Regions from separate parts of the Pseudomonas sp. N-1-13 genome, predicted to be linked through region 2. Evidence: predicted binding sites of a transcription regulator. Region 2 holds the regulator's gene; each other region holds the start of a gene.
What was found. Region 2 encodes FliA, which starts transcription of late flagellar genes. Its sites were predicted from a motif close to CTAAAGTTTNNNNNNNNNNNGCCGNTAA; they were not measured.
Positions count from the first base shown of each region.

Region 1: a site for FliA is predicted at 995-1,022, ahead of flgM (flagellar biosynthesis anti-sigma factor FlgM). Genes of this name have one in related genera too.
Region 3: a site for FliA is predicted at 903-930, ahead of AC3I65_RS20260 (flagellar protein MotY). Genes of this name have one in related genera too.
Region 4: a site for FliA is predicted at 1,131-1,158, ahead of motA (flagellar motor stator protein MotA). Genes of this name have one in related genera too.

Region 1 covers NZ_JBYNRI010000001.1:4,387,668-4,389,856, reverse strand. Annotated here, with positions in the region: gene AC3I65_RS19755 (flagellar brake protein) at 1-38, opposite strand, end outside; gene AC3I65_RS19750 (flagella synthesis protein FlgN) at 128-595, opposite strand; gene flgM (flagellar biosynthesis anti-sigma factor FlgM) at 644-958, opposite strand; gene flgA (flagellar basal body P-ring formation chaperone FlgA) at 1,132-1,896, opposite strand; gene AC3I65_RS19735 (chemotaxis protein CheV) at 1,975-2,189, shown strand, end outside.
Region 2 covers NZ_JBYNRI010000001.1:1,601,447-1,603,635, forward strand. Annotated here, with positions in the region: gene fleN (flagellar synthesis regulator FleN) at 1-611, shown strand, start outside; gene fliA (RNA polymerase sigma factor FliA) at 608-1,351, shown strand; gene AC3I65_RS07370 (chemotaxis response regulator CheY) at 1,518-1,889, shown strand; gene AC3I65_RS07375 (protein phosphatase CheZ) at 1,908-2,189, shown strand, end outside.
Region 3 covers NZ_JBYNRI010000001.1:4,497,601-4,499,789, reverse strand. Annotated here, with positions in the region: gene pyrC (dihydroorotase) at 1-835, opposite strand, end outside; gene AC3I65_RS20260 (flagellar protein MotY) at 1,027-1,989, shown strand; gene AC3I65_RS20255 (argininosuccinate synthase) at 2,117-2,189, shown strand, end outside.
Region 4 covers NZ_JBYNRI010000001.1:467,864-470,052, forward strand. Annotated here, with positions in the region: gene AC3I65_RS02095 (HDOD domain-containing protein) at 1-1,060, opposite strand, end outside; gene motA (flagellar motor stator protein MotA) at 1,227-2,078, shown strand; gene motB (flagellar motor protein MotB) at 2,080-2,189, shown strand, end outside.

The DNA of each region.
Region 1 (2,189 bases), 2.8 Mb from region 2:
GGCTGCGGAGCATCATCCGCGTTTGAGGCATTGAACACGGTGGGTCAATCTCCAGGCAAAATACGACGAGTAGCCAGCATTTTGCCAGCATGTGTCGCGCGTTGATAGAGCGCCGGCACTGTTCGTTTCATGCCTGGCTGAGCGGGCGGTGCTTGACCATCTTGGCGGTCGAACCGCGAGCGTCATAGAGCGTCGGGATTTCACCGCCGTTGAGAATGCGTAACTGGTTGGCGGTGGCGGCTTGCTGAACCTGGATCGACTGTCCGTTGCGAATGTTGGCGGCCTGGCATTGAGCGAGCAGGTCGTTGAGCACTTCACTTTGGGACAACAGTTGATCGCCCACCGACGACTGGCTGGCCAGCTGCTCAAGGCCATCGCGATTGGCGGGCAGATTGAGGCTGGCGAGGATCTCGCTGCGCTTGCGGCCATGCTGATCGAGCAGAATGATCAATGCCTGTTTCTGCGCCAGGATATTCTCCAGCGACGGCATGTCGCGACCGTGCAATGCCAGGGACTCGGCCTGCAATAGCTCCAGCAATTGTTGCGCCGGGGCAAAGTCGTCGGTGATCAGTTGCAACAAATTAGTGTCGTGCATGGCTGGCCTTAGGTCTTAAGCGTCCAAAAGCCTGGCGCAGGCGGTGGCCTAGCGCTGGGCTTCGAAGTTGAGCAGTTTGCTGGCTACACGGTTGCTGTCGACTTTATAGCTGCCATCGGCGATTGCTGCTTTCAACTCGGCCACGCGGGCGTTGTCGACGACAGGTTGATCGCGCAGCTTGTCAGTGACCTTCTGCAACTGCTGAGCCTCATTGCTGAGGTGTACCGACTCCCCGTTGCTGACAGTGGCGGCTTGTTCGGCCGGCGCGGATTTGTCGGTTTCGACGGTTTCCTTGCTGGCGTTAGGGCGCGTAGTGCCTGTTAGCGGTGAAGAGCTGTTTAAACGATTGAAATCGATGACCATGGTAAAAAACCTCTGGGTATTTGGACGCTTGCCATGTTTTCGGCCATCCCCAAAAAAACTTTAGGCTCATTTATTCAATGAACGTGCGCACGTCTGCGCTTGCCTTTGCGTAAGGCACAGTCTAGGGAACACCGTGGGCAAGCGCCAGCTCTCTACCCATTTCCACCCGATCACTACATAGCCACTTCCACATGGCCTGGGGCCATTACCTGCGCCTTGATAACACGTTGGGAATTAAGGTTTTTTACCCGAATCTGTTCTCGCATGCCGCCGTTGGACAAAGCCTCGCCCGGCATCCGCACGGCCAGGGTCCCGCTGCGGGCGGTGATGACCACCTGATCGCCCTTGCGCACCACTTCGGCTTGTTCCAGGTGGACCAGGGTAATGACCTGGTCGGCGACCATTGGTCGGACAAGTTTCTGACCGATGGCCTGATCGACGGAGGTGAGGAAACCCTGGTTGATCTGGCTGACATCCCGTTCACGCAGTGTCACGTCCTGAGGCTCGACGATCCCGGCCCGCTTGAGCGGACGGGTGGTGGTGACGATTTCGCGAAACAGGCGCACTTGAGCGGGCACGAACACCGTCCAGGGCGCGGCGCTGTCGCACCGCAGCTTTACCGTGACCCGGCCCAGTGGTCTGGCCGGGCTCTCCAGAGACGCAGTCAATTCCTTGTCACACATGGGCATGCGCAGGCGCGGGTCGAGCTGGTTGACTTCGATTTCGTAGCGACCTTCGGTTTGACTGGTTGCCAGGTAGTCTTCTACGGTGAATTCAAGAAAGCCCTGAGTGACGCCGATAAGGAGATCAGGCAAGGTAACCGGAACAGCACCAAAGGCAGGGCCGCCCAAAGCGAGCAGGCAGGCAGCCAACAGTGCACCGAGCCAGTGGCGGCAGTGAGTGGTCAGGCGTCGAAAAAATGTCGTTTGTGCGTTCATGCCGGTTCAATAGCAAGCCCCGTGCCGTTTAGTGATGAATGCGCGTCGGACACATTAGCGTTAGGTAGGAGTCAGGGCATGGCGGGAGTAATGGATTCGGTAAACCAGCGCACTCAGCTGGTCGGTCAGAATCGCCTGGAGCTGTTGTTGTTCCGTCTCGACGGCCAACAGATGTACGGGATCAACGTATTCAAGGTCCGCGAGGTGCTCCAGTGCCCGAAGCTGACCCTGATGCCCAAGTCCAGCCCCGTCGTGTGCGGTGTGGCCAATATCCGCGGAGCGACCATCCCGAT
Region 2 (2,189 bases):
GCGACGTGCTGCTGCAAGGGCCGGGCGGGATTCGCATCGTGCCGGCTGCCTCGGGCACCCAGAGCATGGTTCACCTGACCCCGGCTCAACACGCCGGCCTGATCCAGGCCTTCAGCGACATCGGTGACAACCTCGATGTGCTGGTGATCGACACCGCTGCCGGTATCGGTGATTCGGTCGTCAGTTTCGTACGCGCTGCCCAGGAAGTCTTGCTGGTGGTCTGCGACGAACCGACGTCCATCACCGACGCCTATGCCCTGATCAAGTTATTGAACCGTGACTACGGCATGAACCGCTTCCGCGTCCTGGCCAACATGGCCCAGAGCCCGCAGGAAGGTCGCAACCTGTTCGCCAAGTTGACAAAGGTCACGGATCGTTTCCTGGACGTCGCCCTACAATACGTCGGCGCTGTGCCCTACGACGAAAGCGTACGCAAGGCCGTCCAGAAGCAACGTGCGGTTTATGAAGCCTTTCCCCGTTCCAAATGCGCACTGGCGTTCAAGGCTATTGCCCAGAAGGTTGATACCTGGCCACTGCCAGCCAACCCTCGCGGGCATCTGGAGTTTTTCGTCGAGCGTCTCGTGCAACAAACAGCAGGGCCCGTGTTATGACAGCCAGCGGTTACAACCATCTCTACAAGAAATCGGCACGGGACGCCCAGTACGAATTGATTGAGCGATACGCGCCTCTGGTCAAGCGTATCGCCTATCACTTGCTGGCGCGGTTGCCGGCCAGTGTCCAGGTTGAAGACCTGATCCAGGCGGGCATGATCGGCCTGCTCGAAGTGTCGAACAAATACGACGCGAGCAAGGGCGCCAGTTTCGAGACCTATGCCGGTATTCGCATTCGCGGGGCGATGCTCGATGAAGTCCGTAAGGGTGATTGGGCGCCGCGTTCGGTGCATCGCAATACCCGCATGGTCAGTGACGCCATTCGCGCCATTGAAGCTAAAACCGGGCGTGACGCTAAAGATCACGAGGTTGCGGCCGAACTCCAATTGAGTCTCGATGATTATTACGGGATTTTGAACGATACCTTGGGCAGTCGCCTGTTCAGTTTCGACGACCTGCTGCAGGACGGCGAACACGAAGGGCTGCACGAGGACGGCGCGAGTGCTCACATGGAGCCATCGCGTGACCTGGAAGATGAGCGTTTCCAGAGCGCGCTGGCGGATGCGATTGCCAATTTGCCGGAGCGTGAGCGACTGGTCTTGGCGCTGTACTACGACGAAGAGCTGAACCTCAAGGAAATCGGTGAGGTCCTGGGTGTCAGCGAATCGCGGGTCAGCCAGTTACACAGCCAGTGCGCGGCCCGTTTGCGGGGGCGTTTGGGGGAGTGGCGAGCGCGCTGACAGCAGTGTGGGGACACTGCGAACGAGGCTGGCCTGGCATGTGCTGAGCCAGTCTTTCTCTGTTGTCCTCCAGACCGTTGTCGAGTGTTGTGCCGGATTGATTGAAATGGCGCGTTCAGGTGCTGGGCGCGTTTAAGACTGCTTGGAGGTCGAATTGGACAAGAACATGAAAATCCTCATCGTTGATGACTTCTCAACGATGCGGCGGATCATAAAAAACCTGTTGCGTGACCTTGGGTTCACCAACACGGTCGAGGCCGACGATGGCACCACTGCCATTCCGGTTCTCAACAGCGGAAGCATCGACTTTCTGGTGACTGACTGGAACATGCCCGGCATGACCGGTATCGACTTGCTGCGCCATGTGCGCGCCGACGAAAAACTCAAGCACCTTCCGGTGCTGATGGTCACTGCCGAAGCCAAGCGCGAGCAGATCATCGAAGCGGCCCAGGCCGGTGTGAACGGCTACGTGGTCAAACCCTTCACGGCCCAGGCGTTGAAAGAGAAGATCGAAAAAATCTTCGAACGCATCGGTTAACGGCGCCACGGGGGAGCTATGGATAACGAATCTTCAATGGGTGATTTCGAATCGACCCTGAAAAAACATGCCCGCGAACTGGTCGACAGCCTTGAGAAAGGCCGCTTTGGCGATGCGGTTCAAATGATCCATGAGCTCAACCAGACCCGTGACCGCGGTCTGTATCAGGAAGTGGGCAAGCTCACGCGTGAACTGCACAGCGCGATTGTCAATTTTCAGATCGATCCGAACATGCCGCAGGCCGAGGAGGTCTCGCAGATCACCGACGCGACCGAGCGTCTGGGTTATGTGGTCAAGCTG
Region 3 (2,189 bases), 2.9 Mb from region 2:
CCTCGGCATACATCTCGATGGCGGCATAGGCGGTGTAGCAGCCAGCGCAACCGCAGGCCGCTTCCTTGGCGTGCCGGGCATGGGGCGCCGAGTCCGTGCCGAGGAAGAACTTGGCGCTGCCGCTGGTGGCAGCGTCGAGCAAGGCTTCTTGATGGGTGTTGCGCTTGAGGATCGGCAGGCAATAGAAGTGCGGCCGGATCCCGCCCACCAGCATATGGTTGCGGTTGTACAGCAGGTGATGCGCGGTAATGGTCGCGCCAACGTTCGCCGGGGCTTCGTTGACGAACTGCACGGCATCACCGGTGGTGATGTGTTCGAACACCACCTTGAGCGTCGGGAAGCGCTCCACGACACGACGCATGTGCTCATCGATGAAGATTTTTTCGCGGTCGAACACGTCGACGTCGCCACGAGTGACTTCACCGTGGATCAGCAACGGCATCCCGACTTCGGCCATGGCCTCCAGCGCCGGGAAAATCTTGTCGATGCTGGTGACGCCGGAGTCCGAGTTGGTGGTGGCGCCGGCGGGGTACAGCTTGGCGGCGTGGACGAAGCCGCTGGCCTTGGCCTCGCGTATTTCTTCGGGCTGCGTACGGTCGGTGAGGTAAAGCACCATCAGCGGTTCGAAACGGCTGCCGGCCGGGCGTGCGGCCAGGATTCGCTGGCGATAGCCGTCGGCCTCGATGGCGTTGCGCACTGGCGGAACCAGGTTCGGCATGATGATTGCGCGCCCGAAGGTGCGCGCGACATCGGCGACGGTATGGGTCAACACAGCACCATCGCGAAGATGAATATGCCAGTCGTCGGGACGCAGCAGGGTCAGGCGGTCGGACATTGGGGGGCTTCCAGGCGGGTCAAACTCTGGGGAATGCTACCGGAAAAGACCGATTCAGGCACCCGCTATCAAGTTCTGGCGCAAGTTACCGATAGCTCCTACAGGTGTGCCACGAATCCGTAAGGCGCCCCGGACAGGCGTCATACTCTCAACGTGTGTCGATCTTTGTATAAAAGCCATTGGAGCCGCCCGTGCGCCAGCGTTATTTAGCCTTGCTCAGTGTGTTTGCCAGCCTTCCCGCCATGGCGCTCACTTTCCAGACCCGTCTGGAGAGCATTGAGTGGACGGTCGAAGGCGACAAGTTCGAGTGCCGGCTGAGTCAGCCGGTCACCGATTTCGGCAGCGGCGAATTTGTGCGCCGGGCCGGCGAGCAGGCGATCTTCCGGCTCAAGTCCCATAACCCGATGCTCGGTGGTGGTTCGGCCATCCTGCTGGCGGCCGCCGCGCCTTGGCAGCCGGGACGGGGCGACATCAACCTGGGCTCGGTCAGGCTCGGCAGCGGCGATGTGCTCTTCAACAGCTCTCAGGTCCAGGCGGGCCGCTTGATCAGCGGGCTGATGGAAGGGCGCAGCCCAGTGGTACGGCGTAATACGGGGGACGGGCGGGTTTCGGAAGTCCGGCTGCTGCCCGTGCGCTTCAACAAGGCCTTCAGTGATTACCAGGGCTGCGTGGCAAAACTGTTGCCGAAGAATTTCGAGCAGGTGAAGCAATCCCAGATCGGCTTTCCCGGCGAAGGCGTTGAGCTCGATGCCCGGGCCAAGGCTCAGTTGCAGGTGATGATCGACTTCATCAAAGCCGACCCGACCGTCAACCATGTCGAACTCGACGGTCACTCCGACAATAGCGGCAATCGATTGACCAATCGTGAGCTGTCTCGTCGCCGTGCCCTGGCGGTCCAGGACTTCTTCAAGGCCAACGGCTTTCAAGAGTCGCAGATCACCGTGCGGTTCCACGGCGAACGTTACCCCCTGGTGCCCAACACCAGTGCCGCCAATCGCGCCAAGAACCGCCGTGTGGCCGTGCGCCTGGAGCGTGTGGCGGTGCCTGAAGCGCCGGCACCGCAGGCTACACCCGCCGCGCCCCCTGCCAAGGCTCCGACGCCGACCGCGACACCGGCCCAGCCCACTGCAGCCACCGCCGCGCGGACATCCTGACCCGTGAGGATCGTCGCGCGCTCGACATAATCTGTCGCTTCGTCGTCATAAGCTGTCGCGCCCCTGTAAATTATCCGCGCTGGACGTTAAACTTCCCGGCTTTCCGTACAACCCGTGGAGTGATGGCATGGCGGACGTAAACAAGGTCGTTCTGGCGTATTCCGGCGGCCTGGACACTTCGGTGATCCTCAAGTGGCTGC
Region 4 (2,189 bases), 1.1 Mb from region 2:
GCTTGCGCCACTGGGTCAGGTCTTCGGCGCTGGGCGGGGCGGCCGGCAGCAGCCCCGGGTGGACGCGTCGGCTGCCCCAGGGCCAGATCAACGCCACAGCCGGATGCCAGAGGTCCGGCATGGTGTTGTGGCGGGCACTGATGACGGCTTGCTGGTGCAATTGCTGCTGGACCTCATCCATGGACATCTGCAGATACAAACTTGTCAGATATTGCCAGCGGGTGCTGTGAGGGCCGTCCCACGCCTGTTGCGCTGAAAGGGCCAGGCCGTTGGCTAGCAGCACTGTGTTGGCTGGCTGATTGAGCCAGCGCCGCAGGGTCGGGTCATCGTCCAGGCGATTCTGCTGGCGCAGCGGGTGTTCACTGTCCCGGGCGATGCGCAGCACTTTCACCAGCTCGCGGCGTTCGTTGAGCAGCAGGCGGTAGCCCTGAGCCACCCAGACCGGCAGGCGCCAGGTCTCTACCAGCGCCAGGCAGATTTTCAGCAGGCTGACGCCGAACAACTCGCGCTCCACTTTGCTCGCTGACTGGCCTTTATGGACAACCCGCAATTCCCACTCGCCCAGCAATCCCGGATGAGTCAGGGCCAGCGGCCAGAGCGGTGACAGAAACAGCAGGCTGCCCCAGTGGATGTCTTGCCATAGCCGCGCCAGGCGGCTGGCAAAAAAACCATTGGCCTGTTGCGTTGCGTGCTGGCTGATCAATTGCAGTTGGCGCAGCGCGAGGGGGATTTGCTGTTCCGGCAACGAGGGCAGTCGGGCAAGCAGTTCTTCGGTGCGCTTGAGGCCGAGGCGGTTGATGGCCACTTCGAGATTTTCTGCCGGTTCGGCAAAGTTGCCATGGGTGTGATGGTTGGCTTCACGAATGACGCTCAGCGCCAGGGCGGGGCTGTCCTGGATCAGCTCGGCAATGTCGCGCAGTGAGCGGCGGCTGTCGGCAATGGCTTTGCAGACCAGGTCATGACTGGCTTGCGGCACTGGCAGATGGACGCCCTCGAGCAGCTTGACCCAGCCTTCGAGCGTGTTCGGTCGTGGAGTTGGAACCTTCGTTTCATTAGCCATGGCTGGACGCGATCATCATAGGGAGTATCTACGCCCGGAACGGGGCAAATTGGCTTTTCGCCTGAACTGGCTATAGTCTGGCGCAGTTTTGCCGATAAGTAGAAGAAGAGATTTTTCAGCTTCCGAATATGACCTTGAACCCGACTTAAATAAGTACTTTCTATCTATGGCTAAAATTATCGGCATCATTGTCGTGTTCGCGAGCGTTCTGGGCGGATACGTGCTCTCCCATGGCAAGATTGCCGCCCTGGTCCAGCCCTTTGAGGTCTTGATCATCGGCGGCGCGGCCCTTGGCGCATTCCTGCAAGCCAACCCCGGCTACATGACGATGCACGTGCTCAAGAAGTCCTTGAGCATGTTCGGCTCGCGTTTCAGCCACACTTTCTACCTTGAGGTGCTGGGGCTGATCTACGAGATCCTCAACAAGAGCCGCCGCGAAGGCATGATGGCGATCGAAGGGGATATCGAAGACGCAGCGTCCAGCCCGATCTTCGCCAAGTACCCCACGGTGCTCAAGGATGAGCGCATGACGGCGTTCGTCTGTGATTACCTGCGCATCATGTCGTCCGGCAACATGGCTCCCCATGAGCTCGAAGGCCTGTTCGACATGGAACTGTACAGCCTCAAGGAAGACCTGGAGCACCCGTCTCACGCGGTCAACGGCATCGCCGACGGCATGCCGGGTTTCGGTATCGTCGCGGCGGTATTGGGCATCGTGGTGACCATGGCCTCCCTGGGCGAAGGCGACCAGGCATCTATCGGCCTGCACGTAGGTGCGGCACTGGTAGGTACCTTCTTCGGTATTCTCGCCGCGTATGGCTTCTTTGGCCCGTTGGCCCATTCCCTGGCCCACGACGCCAAGGAAGAACTCAATGTCTACGAAGCCATCAAGGCATCGCTCGTGGCCTCGGCTTCGGGCATGCCTCCATCGCTGGCTGTGGAGTTCGGTCGCAAGGTCCTGTACCCGGCGCACCGTCCAAGCTTCGCCGAGTTAGAACAAGCGGTTCGCGGTCGCTAAGATGGAAAACAACCAGCCGATCATTATCAAGCGCGTCAAGCGCATAGCCGGCGGGCATCACGGGGGCGCCTGGAAAATCGCCTTCGCCGACTTCGCGACGGCGATGATGGC